Regions from separate parts of the Streptomyces sp. NPDC026538 genome, predicted to be linked through region 3. Evidence: riboswitches for the same ligand, from Rfam matches in the RefSeq annotation. Region 3 holds a riboswitch; each other region holds the start of a gene.
The links. A riboswitch is a leader RNA that binds a small molecule or an ion and turns the genes downstream of it on or off. The one in region 3 is predicted to bind cobalamin.
Positions count from the first base shown of each region.

Region 1 (3,266 bases), on a different contig from region 3:
GGGCTTCCGCGCCGGTCAGATCGCCTCGGCCGGCCTGGTCTCCCTCGCGCACGGCACCAACGACGCGCAGAAGACGATGGGCATCATCACCCTCGCGCTGATCGCGGGCGGCTCCATCGCCCCCGGCTCGAACCCTCCCACCTGGGTCATCCTCTCCGCCGGACTCGCCATCGCCCTCGGCACCTCCATCGGCGGCTGGCGGATCATCCGCACCATGGGCAAGGGCCTGACCGACCTCCAGCCGCAGCAGGGCTTCGCCGCCCAGACCAGCGCGGCCACCGCCATCCTGGCCTCCTCCCACCTCGGCTTCTCCCTCTCCACCACGCACGTCGTCTCCGGTTCCGTGATGGGCGCCGGCCTGGGCCGCAAGGGCGGCACGGTCCGCTGGTCCACCGCGACCCGCATGATGATCGCCTGGGTGCTCACCCTCCCCGCGGCCGCGGTCGTCGGCGCGCTCGCCGAGTCCGTGACGGACCTCGGCGACTGGGGCACGGCGGTCGTCGCCGTCTTCCTCGTCGCCTCCAGCGCCACGATCTGGAAGCTCTCCCGCCGCGAGGTCGTGGACAGCGCCAACGTCAACGACACCGACGGCACGGAGCCGGCCGGCGTGGTGACCGCGGCGATGGCCGCCGTGACCCCGCCGCCCGCGGGCACGGTGGCCGACGACCTCACCGCCACGATCCCGTCCCCCGCCCCGTCACCCGCGCCGGTCGCCGCCAGCGACCCGGCCGCGACCGTCTGACCCCCGAGGAAGAACCGACATGAACATCGACTGGGCAGCCATCGGCTCCGTCTTCGGCGTCAGCCTCGTGGTCACCGTGGGCATGGTGGCCCTCTTCACCCTCGGCATCAAGGGCCTCTCCGCCCGCGAACGCGCCGTGGCCCAGGGCAACTCCGCGGCCCTGGCCGTGACCGCCGCCTACCTGTGCTTCGCCGCCTGCGCGGCCGCGGTGGCGTACGGCATCCATCTGATCGTGGCCAAGTCCTGATCCCGGCCAAGGCCTGACCTCGGCCGGACAAGGCTCCTCCCCGACTCGCTCGGGAGGAGCCTTCGGCATGTCCCACGAGCCCCGCTGGACCACCGGTGTGGGCCTTCCCACACACTCCCCTCGCAGGTCAACGGCAAGTTGACGGGTCTTCCGGGGGCGTGGTGGACTTCCGGAGCCAAGTACGGCGGCAAGAGAGGAAGCCGGTGTGAATCCGGCGCGGTCCCGCCACTGTCACCGGGGTAGCAATCCCCGGGAGCCAGGAACTCTCACCGCCGGTCTCGTCGAACCAGGGCGTGGACACCCTGAGTGAGGACATATCGCCATGCGCGGCTGCCGTTCGAGGTTGAGTACCAGGCCCGTTCCCGCCCCCGCGGCGGGCTGAGCCGATGGGTGCCGGTCGCGTCTTCGCGTACGGCGCCGCCGCCGGCCTTCTCGGCGATCTGCTGCTCGGCGATCCGCGCCGCGGGCATCCGGTCGCCGCGTTCGGACGGGCGGCCGGGGCCGTTGAGCGGGCACTGTGGCGGGACCACCGCGGGTGGGGCGCGCTGCACACCGCCGTCTGCGCCGGCGGCGCCGTGACGCTGGGCGCCCTGGCCCAGCGGGTCGTACGACCGTCCACCGCCGCTTCCGTCGCGCTCACCGCGACCGCCACCTGGGCCGTCGTCGGGGGCACTTCACTCGCCCGCGAGGCCGCTGTCATCGGGCGCGCCCTCGAGACGGGGGACGTCGAGGCCGCCCGGGCCCGGCTGCCACATCTGTGCGGACGGGATCCGCAGGCCCTGGACGCCGACGGGATCGCCCGGGCCGTCGTGGAGTCCGTCGCGGAGAACACGAGCGACGCGGTCGTGGGTGCGCTGGTGTGGGGGGCCGTGGGCGGGGTGCCGGGGCTGCTCGGGTTCCGGGCCGTCAACACCCTGGACGCCATGGTGGGTCACAAGTCGGCCCGGTACCGGCGGTACGGGTGGGCCTCGGCGCGGCTGGACGACGTGGCGGGGTGGCCGGGGGCACGGCTCACCGCCGTACTGGCCGCCGTCGCCGGAGCGGACACCAAGGGGGCCGTACGGGCCTGGCGATCCGACGCGGCGAAGCATCCGAGCCCCAACGCCGGGCCGGTGGAGGCGTCGTTCGCCGGGGCGTTGGGGGTACGGCTCGGCGGGACCTTGTCATACGGCGGCCGGGTCGAGCACCGGCCGGTACTGAACGGGGAGGGGCGTGCGGTGGAAGTCGCGGACATCGAGCGGGCGGTGCGGTTGTCACGGCGGGTGGGGTGGCTGGCGTTCGGGGTCGGCGCGGCCGGGGCCCTGCTGCGGGGGGCGCTTGCACGGCGCCCGGCACAGCGCTCCGCACGGCGGCCGGGACGGGCGTCGTGAACGGCGGCGGGCTCCTCGTCGCCGGTACCACCTCCGACGCCGGCAAGAGTGTCGTCACCGCCGGTATCTGCCGGTGGCTGGTGCGGCAGGGCGTCAAGGTCGCGCCGTTCAAGGCGCAGAACATGTCCCTCAACTCCTTCGTCACGCGCGAGGGCGCCGAGATCGGGCGGGCGCAGGCCATGCAGGCGCAGGCCTGCCGGGTCGAGCCGACCGCGCTGATGAACCCCGTGCTGCTCAAGCCGGGGGGCGAGCAGAGCAGCCAGGTCGTGCTGCTCGGGAAACCGGTCGGTGAGCTGAGTGCGCGCGGGTTCTTCGGGGGCTCTGGGCCCGCGACGCAGCCGCCATCAGACGTGGTGTCCCCCGGGAAGAGGCTGCACGGCGGGCGGCAGCAGCTGCTCGGGACCGTGCTCGACTGTCTCGCCGAGTTGCGGGGCACGTATGACGCGGTGATCTGTGAGGGGGCGGGCAGTCCGGCGGAGATCAACCTGCGCCGGACCGACATCGTGAACATGGGGATCGCGCGCAACGCGCGGATCCCGGTGCTCGTCGTCGGCGACATCGACCGCGGGGGCGTGTTCGCCTCCTTCTTCGGCACCGTCGCCCTGCTCTCGCCGGAGGACCAGGCCCTCGTCGCCGGGTTCCTCGTCAACAAGTTCCGGGGCGACGTCTCCCTGCTGGAGCCCGGCCTCGACATGCTGCACGGCCTCACCGGGCGGCACACCTACGGCGTGCTCCCCTTCCGGCACGGGCTCGGGATCGACGAGGAGGACGGGCTGCGGGTCTCGCTGCGCGGGACCGTCCGGGAGTCGAACACGGCCCCGCCGGTCGGCGCGGACGTCCTGCGGGTCGCCGTCTGCGCCATCCCCCTGATGTCCAACTTCACGGACGTGGACGCGCTGGCCGCCGA
Region 1 covers NZ_JBVHQG010000001.1:65,015-68,280, forward strand. The annotation lists gene ACZ4N4_RS00335 (inorganic phosphate transporter) at 1-742, shown strand, start outside; gene ACZ4N4_RS00340 (hypothetical protein) at 762-989, shown strand; cobalamin riboswitch at 1,135-1,274, shown strand; gene ACZ4N4_RS00345 (cobalamin biosynthesis protein) at 1,376-2,359, shown strand; gene ACZ4N4_RS00350 (cobyric acid synthase) at 2,356-3,266, shown strand, end outside.
Region 1: it holds a riboswitch for cobalamin, as region 3 does, so the genes downstream of both, ACZ4N4_RS00345 (cobalamin biosynthesis protein) here and nicT (Nickel transporter NicT) in region 3, are expected to answer to the same signal.

Region 2 (3,266 bases), on a different contig from region 3:
TCCCGGCGGCCATCATGTCCATCGCGGCCGCGAACCTCTTCACCCGCAACATCTACCGGGACTTCATCAAGCCGGACGCCACACCGAAGCAGGAGGCCCAGGTCTCCAAGCTGGTGTCGCTACTGGTGAAGGTCGGCGCGCTGGTCTTCGTGCTCACCATGGACAAGACGGTCGCCATCAACTTCCAGCTGCTGGGCGGTATCTGGATCCTGCAGACCTTCCCGGCCCTGGTGGGCGGCCTGTTCACCCGCTGGTTCCACCGCTGGGCCCTGCTGGCGGGCTGGGCGGTCGGCATGGTCTACGGCACGGCCGCGGCGTACGGCGTGGCCTCCCCCACCCAGAAGCACTTCGGCGGCTCGGCCAAGGAGATCCCGGGCATCGGCGAGATCGGCTACATCGGCCTCACGGCGTTCGTGATGAACGTGGTGGTGACCGTGGTCCTGACATTCGTCCTGAAGGCCCTCAAGGCCCCCGAGGGCATCGACGAGACCAAGACGGAGGACTACACGGCGGACGCGGGCGACCCGGGAGTGGAAGCCGAACTCCCGCCGGCTGTCGCGGAGGGCGCACACTAGAGCACCCCGACAGGAGCGCGGGGCTGTATCAATATGCGGCTCCGCCGCGTATGCGCGAGCAACCACCCACAAACCGCAGCGGGCCGCCGAAAATCAAGCACAACGGCGGCCCGCTGTCGTGCACACTCACGCGCATGACGATCCTGATCCGGGAAGCGCAACCCACGGAATACGACATCCTCGGCGAACTGACAGCTGAGGCCTACCTCCGGGACGGCCTCCTCGACTTCGGCGAGAGCGATTCCTATCTCACCGAACTCAGGGACGTCGCGAAACGGGCAGCCGCGGCCACCGTTCTCGTCGCCGTGAACGGCAACGCCCTCCTCGGCGGAGTCACGTTCGTCCCCGGTCCCGGCCCGATGGCCGACCTCGCCGTCCCCGGAGAGGCCGAGATCCGGATGCTCGCCGTCGACCGGGCCGCCCGCGGCCAGGGGGCCGGCGAGGCGCTCGTCCGCGCCTGCGTCGACCGCGCACGCGCTCTGGACGGCTGCGAGAAGGTCGTCCTGTCGACCCAGCGCACCATGGAATCCGCCCACCGGATCTACGAACGCCTCGGCTTCGTCCGCACACCCGAGCGGGACTGGAATCCCTTGCCGCAGCTGGACGACATCACTCTCGTCACCTATGAGTTGACGCTGCGAGACGGTTCGCGACACAACATGTGGGGGTGACACCGCGACCCGGCACTAGATGTATGCTCATGCTCGCTGTCGCCGCAGGGGAATCCGGTGCGAATCCGGAACTGTCCCGCAACGGTGTACTTGCGCACATCTGTGCACAAGCGTCAGTCCGAGGACCTGCCGACAGCACGCCCGGCCGTCCGGCCCGGGTGTTCTGACGTCCGGGTCTCGTGGAGTGGGCCGGGGACGCGACACGCGTGCGTGCGCTCGTGTGCTGCCTCCTGCCCTCCGCCAGGCCCCGTGCCGAGCGAGGGAGAGCCCCACGTGACCATCGCGCCAGCCGAACCGGCTTCAGCGACCATCTCTGTGGACGAGGACGGTCCCGGCACCGCGTTGCTGCGGACCCTGACCGGGCTGACCGCCGACCTCCCCGACGCCGACCCCGGCCGGGTCGCCGCCGCCGCGTTGCGCGGCCGGTCCGCGCGGGCCGACGAGTCGGAGTTGCGCGAGCTGGCCACCGAGGCGGCGGCCGGTCTCATCTCCGAGGACCCCGCCTACTCCCGGCTCGCCGCCCGGCTGCTGACGATCTCGATCCGTGCCGAGGCCGCCTCGCAGGGCGTGACGTCCTTCACCGAGTCCGTCGCCGTCGGACACCGCGAGGGCCTCATCGCGGACCGCACCGCCGAGTTCGCGCGCCTGCACGCGGCCCGCCTGGACGCCCTGGTCGACCCGGACGCCGACGACCGTTTCGGCTACTTCGGACTGCGCACCCTGCACAGCCGTTACCTGCTCCGGCACCCGATCACCCGCAAGGTCATCGAGACCCCCCAGCACTTCCTGCTCCGGGTCGCCGCCGGCCTCGCGGATGACACCGTGCTTGATTCGAAGACGGGCACTCACGCCCTGGACGAGGTCGCCGCGCTCTACCGGCTCATGAGCCGCCTCGACTACCTCCCCTCCTCCCCCACCCTCTTCAACTCCGGCACCCGGCACCCCCAGATGTCGTCCTGCTATCTCCTCGACTCCCCGAAGGACGAGCTGGACTCCATCTACGACCGGTACCACCAGGTGGCCCGGCTCTCGAAGCACGCCGGTGGCATCGGTCTCTCCTTCTCCCGGATCCGCTCCCGCGGTTCGCTGATCCGCGGCACCAACGGGCACTCCAACGGCATCGTGCCGTTCCTCAAGACGCTCGACGCCTCGGTCGCCGCGGTGAACCAGGGCGGCCGGCGCAAGGGCGCGGCCGCGGTCTACCTGGAGACCTGGCACTCCGACATCGAGGAGTTCCTGGAGCTGCGCGACAACACCGGTGAGGACGCCCGGCGTACGCACAACCTGAACCTCGCGCACTGGGTCCCGGACGAGTTCATGCGCCGGGTGAACGCCGACGGGCAGTGGTCCCTGTTCTCCCCGGCCGACGTGCCGGAGCTGGTGGACCTGTGGGGCGACGCGTTCGACGCGGCCTACCGCAAGGCCGAGGCCGATGGGCTCGCGCGCAAGACCATCCCGGCCCGTGACCTGTACGGCCGGATGATGCGCACCCTCGCGCAGACCGGCAACGGCTGGATGACCTTCAAGGACGCGGCGAACCGGACCGCGAACCAGACGGCCACGCCTGGCCATGTCGTCCACTCCTCCAACCTCTGCACGGAGATCCTGGAGGTCACGGACGACGGCGAGACGGCGGTCTGCAACCTGGGCTCCGTGAACGTCGGCGCGTTCGTGGACACGGCGAGCGGTGACATCGACTGGGAGCGGCTGGACGAGACCGTCCGTACCGCGGTCACCTTCCTCGACCGGGTCGTCGACATCAACTTCTACCCGACCGAGCAGGCGGGCCGCTCCAACTCCAAGTGGCGTCCCGTGGGCCTCGGTGCCATGGGCCTGCAGGACGTCTTCTTCAAGCTGCGGCTGCCCTTCGACTCCGCCGAGGCCAAGGCGCTCTCCACCCGGATCGCCGAGCGGATCATGCTCGCCGCGTACGAGGCCTCCGCCGACCTCGCCGAGCGCGGCGGCCCGCTGCCGGCCTGGGAGAAGACCCGTACGGCACAGGGTGTGCTGCACCCCGACC
Region 2 covers NZ_JBVHQG010000005.1:591,114-594,379, reverse strand. The annotation lists gene mctP (monocarboxylate uptake permease MctP) at 1-575, shown strand, start outside; gene ACZ4N4_RS23155 (GNAT family N-acetyltransferase) at 710-1,246, shown strand; cobalamin riboswitch at 1,270-1,394, shown strand; gene ACZ4N4_RS23150 (ribonucleoside-diphosphate reductase subunit alpha) at 1,520-3,266, shown strand, end outside.
Region 2: it holds a riboswitch for cobalamin, as region 3 does, so the genes downstream of both, ACZ4N4_RS23150 (ribonucleoside-diphosphate reductase subunit alpha) here and nicT (Nickel transporter NicT) in region 3, are expected to answer to the same signal.

Region 3 (3,266 bases):
TCCGTCGAAGGTCAGCTTCCATTCCCGGGGCGCGAGGGGGGTGACGACCTCGTACCCGCAGCCGCAGCCGCACAGGTGGGTGACCAGGGCTTAGCGGATGGAGACGTACACCATGCCCTGGTCCAACTGCTCGGGGAAGCAGTCGACGAACACATGTGTGATCCGGGTGTCAGTCACCCCGTGTCCTCGTTGGTGAGGACGTTTCCGTCCAATTGGTAGACGCTGTGGTGTTCGTGCTCGAGGTCAACGTAGAAACCGTAGACCTTCTTGAACCTCACTACGGCGAGCGAGGCGTTCATGGCGTTGAGCTCGGCGATTTGGATGTTGCTGGCGTACGCGTTGTCCTCGTCCGAGTCGGCGAAGGGGATTCGCTGCCGCTCATGTACGTGGCTGCGCTGGCCGGGAACGCTGGTGGTTACCCGTAGCAGTCCCGTCAGGGAGGTGTCGCATACGAGGACGCCCATGCCCACATCGATGAACGGGATGTCGTACTCCTCAAGCCGGCCGACCACCGGACGCTTGATCACCCCCTTGTCGAGCGCGAGGAACACGAAGTCCATCCCGCGCAATTCCTCGATGGTCGTCTCGTCCACGAACATCGGATGCGGGACGATGCCGGTCCGCATCTTTCCGTAGCGGTCCGCGTAGTAGTCGACCTTCATTGGGGCCCCCTGCAGTTCCTCTTCGGAGGGTGCACCGGGTGCGCGGAAGGCGTTGTGCTGAATGAAGGGCAGGCAGGTCCGGCGCCTGCCGGTATTGGTGTATGTGCAGGTCAGGGCATCGGTGGCGATCGGTCTCGGGTGGTGTCGGGGTGGCTCTGGGAGAAGATCTTCTCCCAGATTTCTCCCAGGCGGCGGCTCTCCGGTGCGGTGGGAGCAGGGACGCTTGCCGTTGCGATAGCAAGTTTGCGTGGTGGTGGTGCTATCCGATGCCGGGGGCTTTGGTCGTTCCTCGCGGCGCGCAGGTCGGCTCCCGCCCGTGCTCTGACGATTGCCGGCGCCTCGGCGCCTCGCCGCGTCGATAAGCGCGCCGCTCAGTCGGTGTCGGCGGTGGCGCAGTGTTTCAGTAGGTCGACGGTGACCGGGTCGACGACTCGGTAGCGCACCACGCGGCCCTCCTTCTCACCTGCCACGACGCCGGCGGCGCGCAGCAGGCGCAGGGCCTGGGAGACGGCAGGGTCGTTCATGCCGGTCGCGACGGCGAGGTCGGAGACGGCGAGCGGGCCCGTGTGGTGCAGGGCCAGCAGGAGGGCGAGGCGTCCGGGGTCGGCCAGCAGGGAGAAACGCTCGGCCCAGGCGCGGACATGGTCGCGTTCGCCGATAGCGGCGATCGCGTCGCAGACCCGGTGGCCGTCGATGGTGCGGCGGTCGGCACGGTCGGCGGGGACGAGGTGCATACGAGCCATCTTCCCAGGTGCTCCGATGTGATCTTGCATACCTGCGTAGCTGCGCAGTTATGCAAGGGCCACGTGGTCCTCGTACCGTTGGGGAGCCGTGGTGTTCGGGAAGACCGGTGACAGCCCTGCGTGGTTCGGGGGCTCAGGCCGGAGCGGCCCTCGCCACTGTGATCGGGGAGTTTCCGTCCCATGGGTTGTACGGTCACTGTCCGCCGGCTGGCGGACGGGAAGGCCGGGACGGGCACGCGGCACCCGTAAGCCAGGAGACCGGCCACGGCATCTCACGAAGTGATCCACGAGGTGCTGGAGCGTGACCTGATGGCCCTGCCCGAAACCGGGACCGAGACCAGTTCTGTTTCCTTTCGCTGGCGGCGCGAGGACACCGTCAAGACGGTGGGGCTGATGGCGGTGATCGCAGCCCTCCATGTCGTCGCCTTCGGGATCCTTTTCCTGCTCGTCGTCCCCGGGCACTACGAGATCGGCTCCAAGGCGTTCGGTATCGGGCTCGGCGTCACCGCCTACACGCTCGGTATGCGGCACGCCTTCGACGCCGACCACATCGCCGCGATCGACAACACCACCCGCAAGCTGATGGCCGACGGCAAGCGGCCGGTGTCGGTGGGCTTCTGGTTCGCGCTCGGGCACTCCAGTGTGGTGGTCGCGATGGCGGCGCTGGTGGCGGGCGGCGCCCAGATCGCCGGCACGCTGGTGAACGACGACTCCAGCACCCACCAGACGCTGGGCGTCATCGGTACGACCGTCTCCGGTTCGTTCCTCTACATCATCGCCGCGCTCAACCTGGTGGCCCTCATGGGCATTCTGAAGGTGTTCCGGGCCATGCGGGCGGGCAGGTTCGATGAGAAGGAACTCGAACAGCATCTGGATTCCCGCGGGTTCATGAACCGGATCCTCGGCCGCCTCACCAAGTCCGTCACTCGCCCCGGCCAGATGTACCCGCTCGGCTTTCTCTTCGGCCTGGGCTTCGACACGGCGACCGAGGTCGCGCTGATGGTGATGGCCGGATCGGGTGCGGCGGCGGGCCTGCCCTGGTACGCCGTCCTCTGCCTCCCCCTGCTGTTCGCCGCGGGCATGAGCCTGTTCGACACGCTCGACGGCACCTTCATGAACTTCGCCTACCAGTGGGCCTTCTCGAACCCGGTTCGCAAGGTCTTCTACAACCTCACCATCACCGGCCTGTCCATCGCCGTGGCCTTCCTGATCGGCACGATCGAACTCGTGGGCGTGCTGCACGAGAAACTCGACCTGCGCGACGCCGTGACCAACTGGATCGCCGGCCTTGACCTCGACAACGTCGGCTACCTGATCGTCGGTCTGTTCGTCGTGGTGTGGGCCGCCGCGGTGGCGTACTGGAGGCTGGCCAAGGTGGAGCAGAAGTGGGCGGCCCGCCTGGGGGAGAGCGGCTGACACCAAGGGATCGTCCGCGGGCCGGGAAGCCGTGCCGCGCCGCTTCCCGGCCCGCCGCTTCGTGTGTGTCCCGGTCCACCTCGGCCGGCGCGCCGACCGGCGGCGGCGTCATGTCACGGCGTGGCGATGCCGTCCAGCTTGCCCGCCTTGGCGTCGGCGACGATCGAGGAGAACTGGTCCGCGCTCATCTGGACGCGCTGGCCGAAGTCGTCGGTCAGGATGATCCGCTGCTCGGCCGGGGCGGCGGGGTCGACGAAGAGCTGGGGACAGCCGCAGTTGCACTCGCCGCAGAACGTCGCCAGCGGTTCGAGTCCGTTGATGTCGGTCATGTTGCTCCGCCTCCGTGGGTGTGGGTACAGGGGTGCGGCGCCGGCTTCTGGTCGGCATGGCCGCGGGGGGCTCCCCGAGGCATACCCGGCGCGCTGGACGCGGACGCGAGCCCGCG
Region 3 covers NZ_JBVHQG010000002.1:1,226,673-1,229,938, reverse strand. The annotation lists gene ACZ4N4_RS12415 (ubiquitination-like system serine protease family protein) at 1-75, opposite strand, end outside; gene ACZ4N4_RS12410 (hypothetical protein) at 174-662, opposite strand; gene ACZ4N4_RS12405 (ArsR/SmtB family transcription factor) at 1,034-1,396, opposite strand; cobalamin riboswitch at 1,478-1,686, shown strand; gene nicT (Nickel transporter NicT) at 1,715-2,821, shown strand; gene ACZ4N4_RS12395 (hypothetical protein) at 2,935-3,150, opposite strand.